3 regions of the Bariatricus sp. HCP28S3_A4 genome follow, and region 1 is predicted to be linked to each of the others. Evidence: predicted binding sites of a transcription regulator. Region 1 holds the regulator's gene; each other region holds the start of a gene.
The links. The regulator Rex, encoded in region 1, represses fermentation and respiration genes when NADH is low (regulators of the CRP and FNR family bind a similar motif). The targets are predictions, from matches to a motif close to ATTGTTAANTANTTAACAAT.

Region 1 (5,481 bases):
ACATACCGTAAGTAGATATGCCCGCTCTCACAAGATTCAGATTCAATTCCGGCTGATCGATGATCGCAGCACTGTTTGATACATGAAGTAGTGGAAAATGGATACCCCTTTTCTCCAGTTCTTCTTTAACCCGGATATATGAAGTAAATTGCTGATCTGTGATCTCCTTATTTTTCTCATCAGCCCGCGAAAAATGTGTAAACATTCCTTCCAGCTCTACACATGGAAGATGACTGATCTTTTCGATTGCGTTCACGCTTACGTCATCCGGCGCAAATCCGAGTCTGGACATTCCGGTATCAATCTTAATATGAAAGATTGCATTCATTCCCAGTTCTTCTGCTTTTGCCGATGCCAGAGCTGCCAGTTCACCGTCATAGACCGTCATACGGATCTGATGCCGAATCATCGCTTCCATCTGATCCGGGAAAATGCATCCGAGGCAAAGAATCGGTTTTCCAATCCCAGCTTTTCGAAGTAGGATCCCTTCTTCCAATGTTGCCACAGCATATCCCCATACGTACTCCACATCTTCTAACATTTCTGCAATCGGTACGGCACCATGTCCGTATCCGTCCGTTTTCACGACAACGATCATCCGCGCATCGTTTTTAATATTACGATACATCATTTGCATGTTATACATTACTGCATCAAGATCGATCACTGCACGCAGTCTGTTATATGTCTTCATTTCAAGTTTTCCTCCAAAGTTTTTAGTGTTCTGCCAAGCCCCCGGATGAGATCTTCAGCAAGCACACTGTAGGATCCACATTCTTCTCTTGCCGTATCTCCGGCAAGGCCGTGCAGATATACTCCCAACACAGCCGCGTCAAAAGTCGGGAGGTTCTGAGCCATCAGGCCTGCAATCGTTCCTGCCAGCACGTCACCGGAACCGGCCTTCGCCATTGCTGCATTTCCGGATGAATTCAGAAACGTCGGATGTCCGCAAGCTGCGACGAGTGTTCTGCTGTCTTTCATGGCACAAACGACCTGCATTTTTTCAACAAACTCACGTAGAAGAGCGTTCCTATGATTCTTTAGTTCTGCAACAGGATATCCTGTCAATCTTGACATTTCTTTCATATGAGGTGTCAGCACATACTGTTCTTTCTGGCGCGCCCATTTTCTTCGCTCTTCTTCGGTAAATTCCGCAAGAAGATTGAGACCGTCCGCATCAATCACACACGGCTTCCGGTTCATTTCCAGCGTCATTTTAAAAAGTCTCCGCGAATACTCTGAAATTCCAAGTCCGCATCCGATGCAAACCACATCTGCCCATTGAAGCAGATCTGGAAGTTCCCGGAAACAATCTAAGGCCATCTCATCATAAGTCGTGATAATAGCTTCCGGCAGAAGCTGCTGAAGAATCTGTCTGTTGGATTCTTCCGTGTATATCCGTACAAGGCCTGCGCCTACCATGTACGCCGCATGGGCACTTAAGTACGCTGCCCCCGACATTCCCCTACTTCCGGCAATAAGAAGAACCCTTCCATAGCTTCCTTTATTGGAATCCGGCTTTCTCTCCGGCATCCTGGAAATCACATCCTGTTTTTCCAGCATAAAATAAAGATCGTCCCGGTTTTCAAAGCCCGGATCCGTAATGCCGATATCCTTTACCAGTACTTTCCCCGCATACTCGGAACCCGGAAAGAAAACCTGACCTGCCTTAGCGTATGCAAACGTGACTGTCAAATCAGCCCGGAACGCACATCCCAGTACTTCCCCGGTGTCAGCGGAAATTCCGGACGGAGTATCAATCGCAACTTTGTATCCCTGATACCGGTTCATTTGTTCAATCACATTCTGGTAATGTCCTTCGATATTTCGGCAAAGCCCGATTCCAAATACGGCATCTATAATAACACTATATTCCTTCTCCGGTAAAGTGTTTCCTACAGACACGCCCAGATTTTCCAGAATATGCATCTGCTGCTTCGTTTCTTCACTCCTGGATTCCAATTTTCCGGCAAAACACACATCGACCCTTTTTCCTTCTTCGGCAAGCAGTCTTGCCACCGCGAATCCGTCTCCACCGTTGTTGCCGGAGCCGCATACCACCAGTGCATAGGACAGATCAATCTGCTCTTCTTTCATTGCAGCCATACACTGAAGCGCCGCACGTTCCATCAGTACCAGCGAAGGAATCCCGATCTCATGAATCATTCTTCCGTCCGCCGCTTTCATCTGTTCAGCTGTCAATATATATTTCATATTCTCACCTTCCAATACGCAATAAAGAGCCCCGCAGCCGGAACTCTTCTCTCATTACGCCGATTCAGGCAAAATGTGTGTAACACATTCTGTCGAATTATGAATTATCTGTATGTTCCATATTATAACGTGTTATATTGTATGAAAGTCTCATCAGACTCTCCGATAAATGCACGTTCTCAACAATAATATTATCCGGAAGATTCAAATCTGTATGTGCAAAATTCCAGATCGCCCGCACACCATTATCAACCAGAACATTCGCAACATCTATGGCTCTTGTCTTCGGAATCGCAAGTACTCCGATTTCAATATCATTCTTCTGAATAAAATCACTCAGTTCATCCATCATCCGGATCTCCACACCGCGGATCGTAATTCCCACAAGTCGTGGATTCACGTCAAATAATCCTTTTAATACAAAACCTCTTTTTTCAAATGCTGCATAATTAGCCAGTGCCTGTCCAAGATTACCGGCACCGATAATGACCATGTTATGTTGGTTGTCCAGTCCCAGAATTTTCCCTATTTCCGTATATAAGTATTTTACATTATACCCGTATCCCTGTTGTCCAAATCCACCAAAATTATTAAGGTCCTGACGAATCTGGGATGCAGTTACTTTCATTCTCTTGCTCAAATCGTTGGAGGATATTCGTTCCACACCGTGTTCCAGCAATTCGCCAAGATAACGATAGTATCTCGGAAGTCTTCTGATTACTGCCTGAGATATTTCTCTTTCTTCCACCTGACATCCACCTTCCATTCTTATTCTAAATTTCATTATATAAAAATGACATAAAAAAGTCAAACTTAATAGTTGTTTTTTATTGTATTTCCGATATAATGAGGTAGACAGTACCTATTTCTACAGTATAAGGAGGTTTGAAAATGATACTGGCATGCCACAATTTAACGAAATCCTTTGGGGAGCAGGTTATTGTGAATAAAGGCTCCTTTCATATAGAAGACCGTGAGAAAGCGGCGCTGGTCGGTCTGAACGGCGCCGGGAAATCCACAATTTTGAAAATGATCGTCGGTGAATTGAATAGTGATGACGGTGATGTAATTCTTACCAAAGGAAAAACAATGGGCTATCTTGCCCAGCACCAGGACCTGATGAGCGGGAATACCATTTACGAAGAAGTCCGCACCGCCAAATCTGAGATTATCGAAATGGAACGTCAGATTCGTGCACTGGAACTGGAAATCAGTACGCTGACCGGTGACGCACTTCAGATGAAACTTGACACTTATCATAGACTTACCGCTGCATTTGAACGTGCTGACGGCTATTCTTATAAAAGCGAACTGGTCGGTGTTCTTAAAGGCCTTGGGTTTACTGAGGATGAATTTCAGAAACCGGTGGACGCCCTTTCCGGCGGCCAGAAGACACGTGTTTCCCTCGGCAAACTTCTGCTGACGAAACCGGATATTTTGCTGCTGGATGAGCCTACCAATCACTTGGATATGAATTCAATCGCATGGCTTGAGAACTACCTGCTGAATTACTCCGGTGCAGTGCTCATCGTCTCCCACGACCGTTATTTTTTGAATCGTGTCGTAACGAAAGTGCTGGAGATTGAAAACGGTACACTGATGACATATATGGGAAATTATTCAGATTATGCCCAGAAGAAACAGCAGCTCAGAGACGCAAGGCTGAAAGAATATCTGAATCAGCAACGGGAAATCAAGCATCAGGAGGCAGTCATCGAAAAGCTTCGTTCCTTCAACCGGGAGAAATCAATCCGACGTGCGGAAAGCCGGGAAAAGCTGTTAAACAAAATCACACCTGTTGAAAAACCGGTTGAGCTGAATACCGATATTCATTTAAGCCTGGAGCCTTCCTGTGTGAGCGGGAACGACGTGCTTCGCGTTGAAGGCCTTGGAAAATCATTTGCTCCCCAGGTCCTTTTTCAGGATGTCAGCTTCGAGATTAAGCGAGGTGAACATGTAGCCATCGTAGGTGATAACGGAACAGGGAAAACGACACTGCTTAAGATTTTGAACAATGTGATCGCGGCGGATTCGGGAAGCTTTACACTGGGAACCAATGTACATATCGGTTACTACGATCAGGAACATCACGTACTTCACATGGAAAAAACGATCTTTGAAGAGATCTCCGATGATTATCCGACACTTACGAATACACAGATCCGGAATGTTCTAGCTGCATTTTTATTCACAGGCGATGATGTATTTAAGATGATCGGTGATTTGAGCGGCGGAGAACGCGGACGAGTATCTCTTGCAAAGCTGATGCTCTCCGAGGCGAACTTCCTGATTTTGGACGAGCCTACGAACCACCTGGACATCGCTTCGAAAGAAATTTTGGAAAATGCATTGAATGAGTACACCGGAACCGTACTTTATGTGTCCCATGACCGTTATTTCATCAACCAGACAGCCACGCGTATTCTTGACCTGGTGAACCATACTTTTGTAAATTATATTGGAAACTACGATTACTATCTCGAAAAGAAAGAGGAACTCACGACGGCATACGCCGGTGGCAATATTTCAGACAAGCAATCTACGAATGAAGGCACTTCTTCAATGTCCCAGTCCAAAATGAGCTGGCAGGAACAGAAAGAAGAACAAGCAAGAATCCGGAAGCGTCAGAACGAACTGAAAAAGACGGAAGAACGCATTACCCGGCTGGAAGAACGAAACCAGGAGATCGATACGCTTCTTATGCAGGAAGAAATCTATACCAATTCCGTCCGGTGTCAGGAACTGGCAAAGGAAAAGGCTGCAAATGAAGAAGAGCTGGAAGAACTCTATGAAAAATGGGAAGAGCTGGCTGAATAACTGTTAAAAACGCGCCTTATCGGCGCGTTTTTCCTGTTTTTATTTACAATCTCTCAGCGATCGCTTTGATAAAATCTTCGCTGTTCAATACAGTCGGATTTGGAAGCGTCGTGATCAGTGCAAGATCTTTAGTCATATTTCCGCTTTCAATTGTATCGATCGTTGCCTTTTCCAGCTTATCGGCAAAATCCATCAGCTCCTGATTTCCATCCATCTCACCACGTTTTCTGAGTGCCCCCGTCCATGCAAAGATCGTTGCCACGGAGTTAGTAGATGTTTCTTCTCCTTTCAGGTGCTTGTAATAGTGCCGCTGTACCGTTCCGTGTGCTGCCTCATATTCATAGTATCCTTCCGGAGATACCAGCACGGAAGTCATCATGGCCAGTGATCCGAATGCGGAAGAAACCATGTCACTCATCACATCACCGTCATAGTTCTTACATGCCCAGA
Region 2 (5,481 bases), on a different contig from region 1:
CTGACGGACCGTTTCTCCTGCGTCGGTTCCGAGAATTGCGGCAATCTTTTCTGCTACCGGAGCTCCTCCGACCGGACAGCGGTTATGTGGTGCCTCACCTTTCGTAATGGCTGCCGCAAGTCCTGAACATCCCGCGTATCCGCATCCGCCACAGTTATTGCCCGGCAGTGCTTCCAGAATTGCCTGTTCTGTTTCATCAACTTCTACCGCAAATTTTTTACCTGCAACTCCGAGGAAGACACCGATGAAAAGGCCGGTGCCGCCCACGATGAGTGCAGCAACTAAAATTCCTGTTATACTCATAATCCGGTCCTCCTATATGATTCCGGAGAATCCAAAGAACGCGATGGACATAAGTGCTGCCGTAAGCAGTACGATCGGTGTTCCCTGGAAAGACTCGCTGATATCATTGTATTCGATTTTCTCACGAACACCGGCCATGATGACGATGGCGATCGTGAATCCAAGTGCTGTTGCAAAACCATTTACCACACCTTCCAGAATGGTATATTCCTTCTGTACGTTCGTGAGTGCAACTCCAAGTACTGCACAGTTTGTTGTGATCAGCGGAAGATACACACCAAGTGCATTGTAAAGCGGAGGCATCGTTTTCTTCAGGAACATTTCTACAAACTGTACCAGTGCTGCAATGACAAGGATAAATACAATCGTCTGAAGGTATTCGAACCCTGTCGGCATCAAGATAAAACGGTAAATCAAACTGGTGATAAATGATGCAATCGTAATAACGAAGATAACGGCTCCTCCCATACCTGCAGCTGTCTCGATCTTCTTGGAAACTCCGAGGAACGGACAGATTCCCAGGAACTGGCTGAGGACTACGTTATTTACAAGTGCTGAACCAATCGCAATAATAAGTAATTCTTTCATCTCGTATTCCTCCTATTCTTTTTCCTGGCCTGTCGGGAAAACTTTTCCTTCACAGCCGCCGCATGACGCACATCCGCCTTCTGCACATCCCTGTGCTTTCGGAACTTCTTTGCCTTTTGCTGCCATCTTCTTCATGATCTTGCTGCGTGCTGCAACAAGGAACGCAAGTACCAGGAATGCACCAGGTGCAAGAATAAAGATGGTGACCGGCTCATAGAAACTCGGCATGATCTGGATTCCGAAGATTTTTCCGGATCCGATCAGTTCACGCACGATTGCGATACAGGTAAGACCAAATGTAAATCCAAGTCCCATTCCGATACCGTCAAAGATAGACGGAAGTACCGGATTCTTGGAAGCATAACTTTCTGCACGTCCCAGAATGATACAGTTTACTACGATCAGCGGGATATAGATTCCAAGCGAATCATACAGTGAAGGAACAAAGCCCTGCAGAAGGAACTGCACCATTGTTACAAATGATGCCACAATTACGATAAATGCAGGCATTCTGACTGAATCCGGAATTACTTTTCGGAGCATGGAAATCAGCATGTTCGAGAGTACCAGTACAACCGTAGTGGAAAGTCCCATTCCGATACCGTTGATCGCAGAAGTCGTTACCGCAAGTGTCGGACACATACCAAGCATCATGACGAAGGTCGGATTTTCTTTAATTAAACCATTATATAATCTTTCGGTACAACTATTCATTTCCACTACCTCCTAACGCATTCTGAAAATAACCAAGTGCTGTGTTGACGGCTCCGGTCACGGCACGGCTGGTGATCGTTGCACCACTGAGTGCATCAATCGGCTCACTCTCTCCGCCATCCTTGGCAACATAGAACTTGTCTGTCTTCTTCTCTGCATACTGATTATAGAATTCCGGCTCTGTCGCACGCATACCGAGACCTGCCGTCTCACCGATCGACAGAATGGAGATACCGTTCATGGTTCCGTCATTCATGATTCCAACAGAAATCTGAATATTTCCACCGTATCCGTCTTTATCTGTTGTAGTGATCACATATCCTGCTTCATCACCGCCCATTTTTGCCACATACACTTCATCGACCGTTGCATTGGTTCCCATGCTTTCTACCGCCTTCGCCGCCGCATCCGAATCAACTTCCACTTCTTCAAATGTATCTGCTTCCGGGAAAACCGTCTGGCAGGCTTCCTGCTTTGCATCAGCTTCTGCCTTTGCAATCGGATCTTTTGTTATTTCATATACCAGTCCGAGAGCCGTACCGGCAATCACGGTAATCGCGGTAAGGATCAATGTATTTTTTAATATTTTATTCATTATTTTTCTCCTCCTTTACCGAATGGTTTTGGAAGAGTAACTCTTTCGATCAGCGGAACCAAAAGGTTACTGAAGATGATCGCGTAGGATACGCCCTCTGCGGCCCCTCCGAACAAACGGAAGATTCCGGTCAGAACACCAAGAATGATTCCATATACGATCTGTCCCTTCTTCGTAATCGGCGATGTCACGTAATCGGTTGCCATGAACCACGCTCCAAGCATCAGACCGCCGCCGCAGAGCTGTGCTGTCATGTAAGGAATGTTGAAAAATCCGATTCCATCAACAAATCCGCCGAAAATTCCAATGAATAATGCAAATGTCACGATATAAGTTCCCGGAATACGAAGATCGATAATTCCCATAAGAATCAGAATAATCGCGCCAATCATAATTGCGATCACAGAAGTCTCACCGATCATTCCTCCGATCTTTCCAAGGAGCATATCCATGCTGTTCACTCCTGCCAGTGCACTGTTGCCTGCTTCCACATTTGCGCGGATAGCCGCAAGCGGTGTGGCACCTGAAATCCCGTCATATGTAAAGGATGTCATTCTGCCGGTAAAAGAAATCAGCAGGAAACATCTTGCAGCAAGTGCCGGGTTCATAAAGTTCTGTCCCAGTCCTCCAAACAGCTGCTTTACGACCAGGATTGCAAATACGCTTCCGAGAACTCCCATCCAAAGTGGTGCTGTCGGCGGAAGGTTCAGTGCAAGCAGAAGTCCTGTGACAACTGCACTGAAATCTTTGATCGTGATCGGTTTGTGCATCAGTTTCTCATAAATATATTCCGTAAGTACTGCTGCTGCTGTCGTCACGATCACAACAAGCCATGCATGTGTGTCACGGAAATTATAGATTCCAAAGGCGGTCGCCGGCAGAAGTGCGATTGCAACCCACATCATAATATTACTGGTCGTCGCTTTGGAACGAATATGTGGTGAAGATGAAATTTTCAATTGTTCACTCACTTTTGTTCACCTCTTCCTCTCTGTACTGTTCTATTTTTTCTTTTTATTTGCAAGTGCAGTCTTTCTCATGGAGCCGATTGCCTGCTTCAGATGGCGCTTTGCCGGACAGACATAACTGCATGAACCACATTCCACACATTCCAGTCCGTTCATCTTGACAAATCCTGCTTCATCATGACGTTCTGCAAGATCCGCAAGTCTGGACGGTATGATTCGGCTTGGGCAGGCCTCCACACATCTTCCGCAGTTGATACATGCGGTCGCCGTACTTGCAGATACTTCGTCTTTGGAAAGACAGAGAATAGAAGACGATGTTTTCGTAATCGGTGTGTCAAGCGTATACATGGCAAATCCCATCATCGGTCCGCCGGAAATCACCTTTTCGCATCCTTCCTTCAATCCGCCTGCTGCTTCTACCAATTCTCTCTGATTGGTACCAAAAAGGACTTTATAATTTCCCGGATTTGCAACGCCGTCACCACTCACGGTCACAACACGCTCCATAGACGGGATTCCCTTCACAACCGCGTTGTAAATACTGATGACAGTTTCTACATTGTCCACCACACATCCTGCGTCGGCCGGGAGCATCGTAGAGTTGATGGCGCGTCCAGTGGTTGCATAGATCAGCTGACGCTCTGCACCCTGCGGATATTTTGTCATCAATGTCTTTACTTCCATACGCGGTTCGTCTTTAACCAGTTCTTTGAGTTTTGCGATACAATCCGGTTTGTTATCTTCCACACCAAAAATACCTTTTGCATTGTCAAACAACTTGAGAATAACTTTCATGCCTTCTACCAGAAGTTCCGGAGTCTCCATCATCCTTCTGTAGTCTGCCGTGATATACGGTTCACATTCTGCACAGTTCGCTATGATGTAATCGATCTTGTCCGGTTCTTTCGGTGAGAGCTTCACACGGGTCGGGAATCCGGCCCCACCCATACCTACAATACCGGCATTCGCGATCATATTCAGAATCTCTTCTTTTGTCAGTTCTGAAAGTGGTTTTACCGGAGGATATTCCACCTCTTCATACTGACCATCATTTTCAATTACAATGCAATTCACTTTTGCACCGGTCGGGTTCACATGCGGCTCAATTGCTTTTACAGTTCCCGACACGGACGCATAAATCGGCGCAGATACAAATCCACCCGCTTCGGCAATCATCTGCCCTTTCAGGACATGATCGCCTTTTTTGACAACCGGGCTTGCCGGCGCCCCTATGTGTTGGGAAAGCGGATACACAAGATCGCCTTTCGGCAACAGTTCTACAATTTCCTTGTCCTTTGCAAAGCTTTTGCCGTCATTCGGATGAACTCCGCCTTTAAATGTCAAAAGTCCCATAATCAATTTCCTTCCTTCCTTATTTCTCCTTGTTGACTTGCTCTAACTATACCGAAAACTCAAGAACAATTCCAGTAAAATGCACAAATTTATTGTACATTTTGAGAAACATCTTGATGTTTTTTTAACATTTTATAGACGTAAAAAGAGACTGTTTCCAGTCTCTTTTTGTATAAAAATCCCATCATATTCACTTGAATTTTCTAAAATTCTATTCTTCAACCGGTGCTTCCGCTGCCTGCACTTCTGCATTCTCCAGTGCTTTCATGCTAAGGCTGATCTTCTTCTCAGCTTCATTCAAATCTACAACCTTAGCTGTAATCTCCTGACCAACAGAAAGAACATCAGACGGCTTCTCAACATGTGCTCTGGAAATCTGAGATACGTGAAGTAATGCATCTACACCAGGTGCCAGCTCTACAAATGCACCGAAATCAGTCATTCTTGCCACTTTTCCTGTCACTTCTTTGCCTACAGCATAATCTTCTGCTGCGTTTGCCCACGGATTGGTCTCCGGGAACTTCAGGCTGAGTGCGATCTTTGTATCGCGAATATCTTTCACAAGTACTTTCAGAGTCTCACCTACTGTAAATACTTTCTTCGGATTTTCTACTCTTCCCCAAGACATCTCAGAAATATGAAGCAATCCGTCCACTCCGCCGAGATCGATAAATGCACCGAAGTCTGTCACGTTTTTAACAGTACCCTCAACCGTATCGCCAACTTTCAGCTTTGCAAAGAGCTCTTTCTGCTTCTCAGCCTTCTCTGCTACGAGCAATTGTCTTCTATCACCGATGATACGATTTCTTCTCGGATTGAACTCGCTGATCACAAACTCAATCTCCTGATCCTGATACTTTGATAAATCTTTCTCATAAGTATCTGACACAAGACTTGCAGGAATAAATACTCTTGCTTCATCTACAACAACACTTAATCCGCCGCCAAGGATCTGTGTAA
Region 3 (5,481 bases), on a different contig from region 1:
GGTTCGTTCAGGTGAGGTGTTTTGGAGCCGGTCTTAAGAAAATTTTCGGGGATATTTCTTTTAAGGGAGGAGCACACGGAGGCGGAATGAGCTCATTCCAGGCTGTAGCAACAGCAATCGCAGCTCAGGTAGGTACGGGAAATATCGTAGGAGCTGCTGGAGCGATTCTTACCGGTGGACCGGGAGCCATTTTCTGGATGTGGATCATTGCATTTCTGGGAATGGCAACGATTTATGCAGAAGCAACTCTTGCACAAAAGACGAGAATCAAGGATTCAGAAGGGAATATCCAGGGAGGCCCGGTGTACTATATAACCAGGGCATTCCAGGGCAGATTAGGAAAATTCCTGGCCGGATTCTTTGCAGTTGCAATCATTCTGGCGCTTGGTTTCTTTGGGTGTATGGTACAGTCCAACTCCATTGGCTCCACAATCCACACAGCATTTGGCATCCCTTCATGGATCGTTGGTGTTGTCCTGGTTGTGATCTGCGCTTTTATCTTTATGGGTGGGGTAGACCGTCTTGCTTCTGTTACTGAAAAGCTCGTTCCGGTCATGGCAGCTGTTTTCTTATTAGGAGCGCTGGGGGTGCTGATTGCCCGTATTAAATACGTTCCTGCTACATTTTTCATGATCTTCCGGTATGCATTCCAGCCACAGGCAATCATTGGCGGTGGCCTGGGCGCAGCTTTAAAAATTGCTGTCAGCCAGGGGGCAAAGAGAGGGCTTTTCTCAAACGAAGCCGGCATGGGTTCTACACCGCATGCTCATGCGCTTGCACAGGTTAAGAATGCACATGAACAGGGAACAGTTGCTATGGCAGGTGTGTTTATTGACACATTCGTTGTTTTGACTTTAAATGCGCTGGTTATTATTTCCACATTATATACAGCTGATGGACCTGTTGCGGGAGGATATACAGGTGGCGTGGTGGAAACATTAAATAAAGCGAATCTCGCACAGACCGCATTCGGAGTAGTCTATGGAGAAAAACTGGGATCCGCTTTCGTGGCAGTCTGCCTGTTCTTCTTCGCATTCTCCACGATTCTCGGATGGAATCTGTTCGCGAAAATCAATGTGAATTATCTGTTCGGACCGAAAGCAACCAAGCCGTTTCTTATGATTGCTTTGGTGTTTGTTTTCCTTGGAACACTTGCATCCAACGATCTTGTATGGGAACTTTCCGATATGTTTAACCAGCTAATGGTTATTCCAAATGCAATCGCCCTGTTCGCGCTGACGGGTGTGGTTGTAACGAGTATGAAAGAAGACGGAGGAAAGTAATTCATATTGTGATAAATAAAAAGCCGATACATGCTGCATCGGCTGAGAGAAAAGAGAGGATCTATATTAAAGGTGTCTGCCCTTTGGGCGGGCACCTGATTTTTTAGGCGGACATCCTGACATCCATACAGAGTCGGTATCATCTATGATTGCCGGCGTCCTTTTAATTTATGCTTTAAGTATAATAGTAAAATATGGAAAGAATGTGACCATGGACTTAAGAAATTTTGAAAAATATTAAGAACATCTAAAGTACTTATAAAAAATGTATTCTCTATATGATGCAGCTTCAGAATACGGAAAGAATCACTTGACATATATAGATTACCGAGATATAATGAAAATGTAAAATATGTAGATTATCGATATATCGAAGATCAACACATGAAAGGGGAAGTATTTATGGCAGTAGATAAAAGTTTAATTTCCGGAAGCACAGCAATGCTGATATTGAAGCTGTTGGAAGAAAAAGATATGTATGGCTATGAGATGATTGAGACGCTTAGGGAGAAGTCGAATAATGTCTTTGAACTGAAGGCGGGGACTCTTTATCCGCTTCTGCATTCAATGGAAGAAAAGGGATGGCTGACCGTTTATGAACAGGAATATGGCGGTAAGCTTCGTAAATATTACCGGTTGACCAGGGAAGGAAAGAAACAGCTTGCTGCAAAGAAAGCAGAGTGGAAGGAATATTCCACGGCCGTTGTGAATGTGTTGGGAGGTGCGCTCTATGACCCGGCTTGATTATTTGAAGCTTTTGACTGACCAGATCCGCTGTAAAAGGGCAAGGCCGATGATTGAAGAAGAATATCAGGCCCATATTGACGACCAGAAGCTGGATTTTATGGCGCAGGGCATGAGTGAAGCGGAAGCAGAAGAAGCGGCTGTGAGGGAGATGGGAGATCCGGTGGAGGCAGGAGTACAGCTTGACAGGATCCACAGACCGAAGATGGATATGAGACTGATTGCTATGATCGTCATGCTTGGTATATCGGGAGTTGCCATACAGGTTTTTCTGGAGAGAACAGCAATACTCTGCGGAGCAGGCGATTACCTCGCAGCATCTTATGATCCGGCGGGACTCAGGTTTATTTTGTGGACGGCAGCAGGAAGCATTTTGATGTTGGGAGTCTGTTTTGTGGATTACACGCTGCTTGGCAAATATGCACTCCGGATCTGGGCAGCAATGATGATGATGATGGCAGTATACCGGGTATTCGGCAGAACCGTGAATGGAATGTATCCAAAACAGGGACTGTTTTACTGTGTTCTGGTTCCGGTTTTTGCGGGTGTTGTTTTTCACTTCCGCGGAGCAGGAAAACAAGGGATGATGAAATGTATTCTCATATTGGTATTATCAACAGTGCTTCCACTGGTTTTAAATTCCAGTGTGTATATGATTTTATTTTATATGACAGGGGGATGCATTTTAATACTTGCCGTTCATAAGCGGTGGTTCGGAAAAGAGAAAAAGCGCCAGTACATACTGATGGCCGGAACGACAGTCTTGCTGCCTGTGGGGATTTTGGGAATCATGATGTCTGCAGGTCAGGTATTTCTTGCAACGTATCAGAGCGATAGGATGAAGCAGATATTCCGCTTTCAGTCTTCCGAAAATTGTTTATATCAGATTGTTTTGGAAAATCTGAAAAATGCAGCAGATGCAGTTGCGGGAAGAGAAGGACTCATAATTGATGAATCAACAAATATGGTTTGGAGTGAAGTGAGAAGTGATTATGTCTGGGTATTTATTTTTAAAGTGCTTGGAACATGGCAGGGGATTCTGTTCACACTTGCATTGGCAGGGTTCCTGGGGGTTTTGATCTGGATCGTGCGAAAACAAAAGAATCAGCTCGGCTATGTGGTCGGAATGGCATGTGTTTTGATGATGACCGCGGAGATTCTGGTGTATCTGGGGACGAATTCAGGAGTTTTTTATCCTGTATCGGTGTATATGCCGTTCTTTAGCTATGGAGGAAGTAATATGATGGTTACCTATTTGTATATGGGGATTCTACTGTCTATTACCAGAAATCAGAATGTTGTGAAAGCGGGATAACCTTTTGAATCCATGAGTTTGGGTTACGTTTTGCGAAAACAGAACATTGTGTTCGAGACTTGTACATTGTATGCAAAATAGTACAAGATTGTTAAAAAAATGACTGGGAAAAGAAGAAAACTCATGTTATGATTTGAATCAGAAACGAGATACATTATTATGATTGAGAAAATTCTTTTTGGAGGGTAAGAAGTTGAGAAACGCAGACGCAAATGTAATCAAGATCAAACATGAAGTGTTGGAAGAAGTAGCACGTCTGGCTTTTGACGGGGAACTTGAGGAGCATAAGGACGATATTGCAATGAAGTTGATTCCGGGCCCGCTCCCGCAGTTCCGTTGTTGCATTTACAAGGAACGTGAGATTATCAGACAGCGTGTTCGTCTGGCTGAAGGAAAAGCGCCTGGAATTAAGAATGATGGAAATGTAATACAGGTTATCAGTTCGGCATGTGAGGACTGTCCCATTTCCAGCTATGTTGTGACAGAAAACTGTCAGAATTGTCTGGGAAAAGCATGTATCAATGCCTGTAAATTCGGTGCAATTGAAGCGGGACGTGACCGTTCCCACATTGATGCTTCCAAATGTAAAGAATGTGGAAAATGCGCACAGGCCTGTCCGTACAATGCAATTGCTCATTTGAAGAGACCATGCAAATTCAGCTGTCCGGTAGATGCGATTTATTATGATGAAAATGGTATTTCCGTTATCGATGATTCAAAGTGTATTCGTTGTGGAAAATGTGTTCACAGTTGTCCGTTCGGAGCAATCGGATACAAATCCTCCATTGTAAATGTAATTAAAGCAATCAAATCCGGTAAGAAAGTATACGCGATGCTGGCACCGGCAACAGAAGGACAGTTCGGTGTGGACATCACCATGGAAAGCTGGAAAAAAGCAATGAAAGAAGTTGGATTTACGGACTTCATTGAAGTGGGACTTGGTGGTGATCTAACTGCGAAATATGAAGCAGAAGAATGGGTTGAAGCCTATAAAGACGGACGTAAAAAAGTAACCTCCTGCTGTCCGGGATTTGTCAATCTGGTACGGAAGCATTATCCGGAATTGAGTGATATGATCTCTACAACGGTTTCTCCGATGTGTGCAGTTTCCCGCCTGGTGAAGGCAAAAGAACCAGATGCGGTTACCGTATTTATCGGACCATGTCTTGCAAAGAAATCAGAGATTGCAGATCAGAGGATTGAAGGAAATGCAGACTATGCCCTGACTTACAGTGAAATCCGTGCAATTATGCGTGCGAAGGGCGTTGCTTTGGAACCGGCAGACAATACTTATCAGGAATCTTCTGTATTTGGAAAGCGATTCGGAAATTCCGGCGGTGTTTCGGATGCTGTGATGCAGAGTATGAAGGAAGCCGGTGAAGAACTGGATATTAAAGTGTACAAGGCAAATGGTGCAGTTGAATGTAAGAAATCACTGCTGCTTATGAAAGTCGGACGTCTGCCTGAGGATTTCATCGAAGGAATGGCTTGTGAAGGCGGATGTGTCGGAGGACCAAGTGCTTTTAAAGATCAGATGCTCGCAAAGAAATCCAGAGATTCGCTGATCAAAGAAGCAGATGCGAGAGGAATCTGTGAGAACCTGAAGAATTATGATGAGACTTCATTCTCTATGCACAGAGAATAAACATTATTAAAAAGGGAGTGCTGAGGCGCTCCCTTTTTTTAGATTCTAATTTGAGACCATGGATTATTTTGATATTTTAAATACGACACCCTCATCCTTCCAGACCTGATCGGTATAGTGAATCTCCAGATTCATCCAGTCTGTCGGAACTTCCAGACAGAGATACCCACTTAGTGAAGAACCGGGAGCAATGGAACCATCCATCTGCTGACGGTCCGTGTTCGCGGCAAGGGCGGTAAAAGCATTGACGCTATAGTCAAGCTTTATTTCATTACAATAGGATTCAAAACTTGCCATGCTGCTGACGGTGATATCCTTTTCCGCCTGATTGGTAATCGTAAGGTTGACAAAGACAAATACATTGCCTTCCTGAGGGGAAGCCCATTCGTCACCTTTGGATTCCTCGTAATCGGTTACCTGAATGGAGATATCATTCAGCGTAGCGGTGTCGCCAAGTGCATAGGAGGTGTCATCTCCACCCGTTTTTGTGGTAT

Region 2: the regulator Rex is predicted to act here: its motif matches at 4,634-4,653, upstream of rsxC (electron transport complex subunit RsxC).
Region 3: the regulator Rex is predicted to act here: its motif matches at 3,430-3,449, upstream of ACTNBF_RS14410 (4Fe-4S dicluster domain-containing protein).

The regions. Positions count from the first base shown of each region.
Region 1 is NZ_JBQHSE010000013.1:42,735-48,215, forward strand. Features, by position in the region: gene alr (alanine racemase) at 1-694, opposite strand, end outside; gene ACTNBF_RS08460 (NAD(P)H-hydrate dehydratase) at 691-2,214, opposite strand; gene ACTNBF_RS08465 (redox-sensing transcriptional repressor Rex) at 2,312-2,962, opposite strand; gene ACTNBF_RS08470 (ABC-F family ATP-binding cassette domain-containing protein) at 3,106-5,031, shown strand; gene ACTNBF_RS08475 (NADP-dependent isocitrate dehydrogenase) at 5,075-5,481, opposite strand, start outside.
Region 2 is NZ_JBQHSE010000004.1:32,610-38,090, forward strand. Features, by position in the region: gene ACTNBF_RS03090 (RnfABCDGE type electron transport complex subunit B) at 1-303, opposite strand, end outside; gene rsxA (electron transport complex subunit RsxA) at 316-891, opposite strand; gene rsxE (electron transport complex subunit RsxE) at 904-1,605, opposite strand; gene ACTNBF_RS03105 (RnfABCDGE type electron transport complex subunit G) at 1,598-2,200, opposite strand; gene ACTNBF_RS03110 (RnfABCDGE type electron transport complex subunit D) at 2,200-3,171, opposite strand; gene rsxC (electron transport complex subunit RsxC) at 3,202-4,521, opposite strand; gene rpsA (30S ribosomal protein S1) at 4,733-5,481, opposite strand, start outside.
Region 3 is NZ_JBQHSE010000036.1:3,747-9,227, reverse strand. Features, by position in the region: gene ACTNBF_RS14425 (alanine/glycine:cation symporter family protein) at 1-1,283, shown strand, start outside; gene ACTNBF_RS14420 (PadR family transcriptional regulator) at 1,686-2,027, shown strand; gene ACTNBF_RS14415 (permease prefix domain 1-containing protein) at 2,014-3,342, shown strand; gene ACTNBF_RS14410 (4Fe-4S dicluster domain-containing protein) at 3,536-4,987, shown strand; gene ACTNBF_RS14405 (DUF4352 domain-containing protein) at 5,051-5,481, opposite strand, start outside.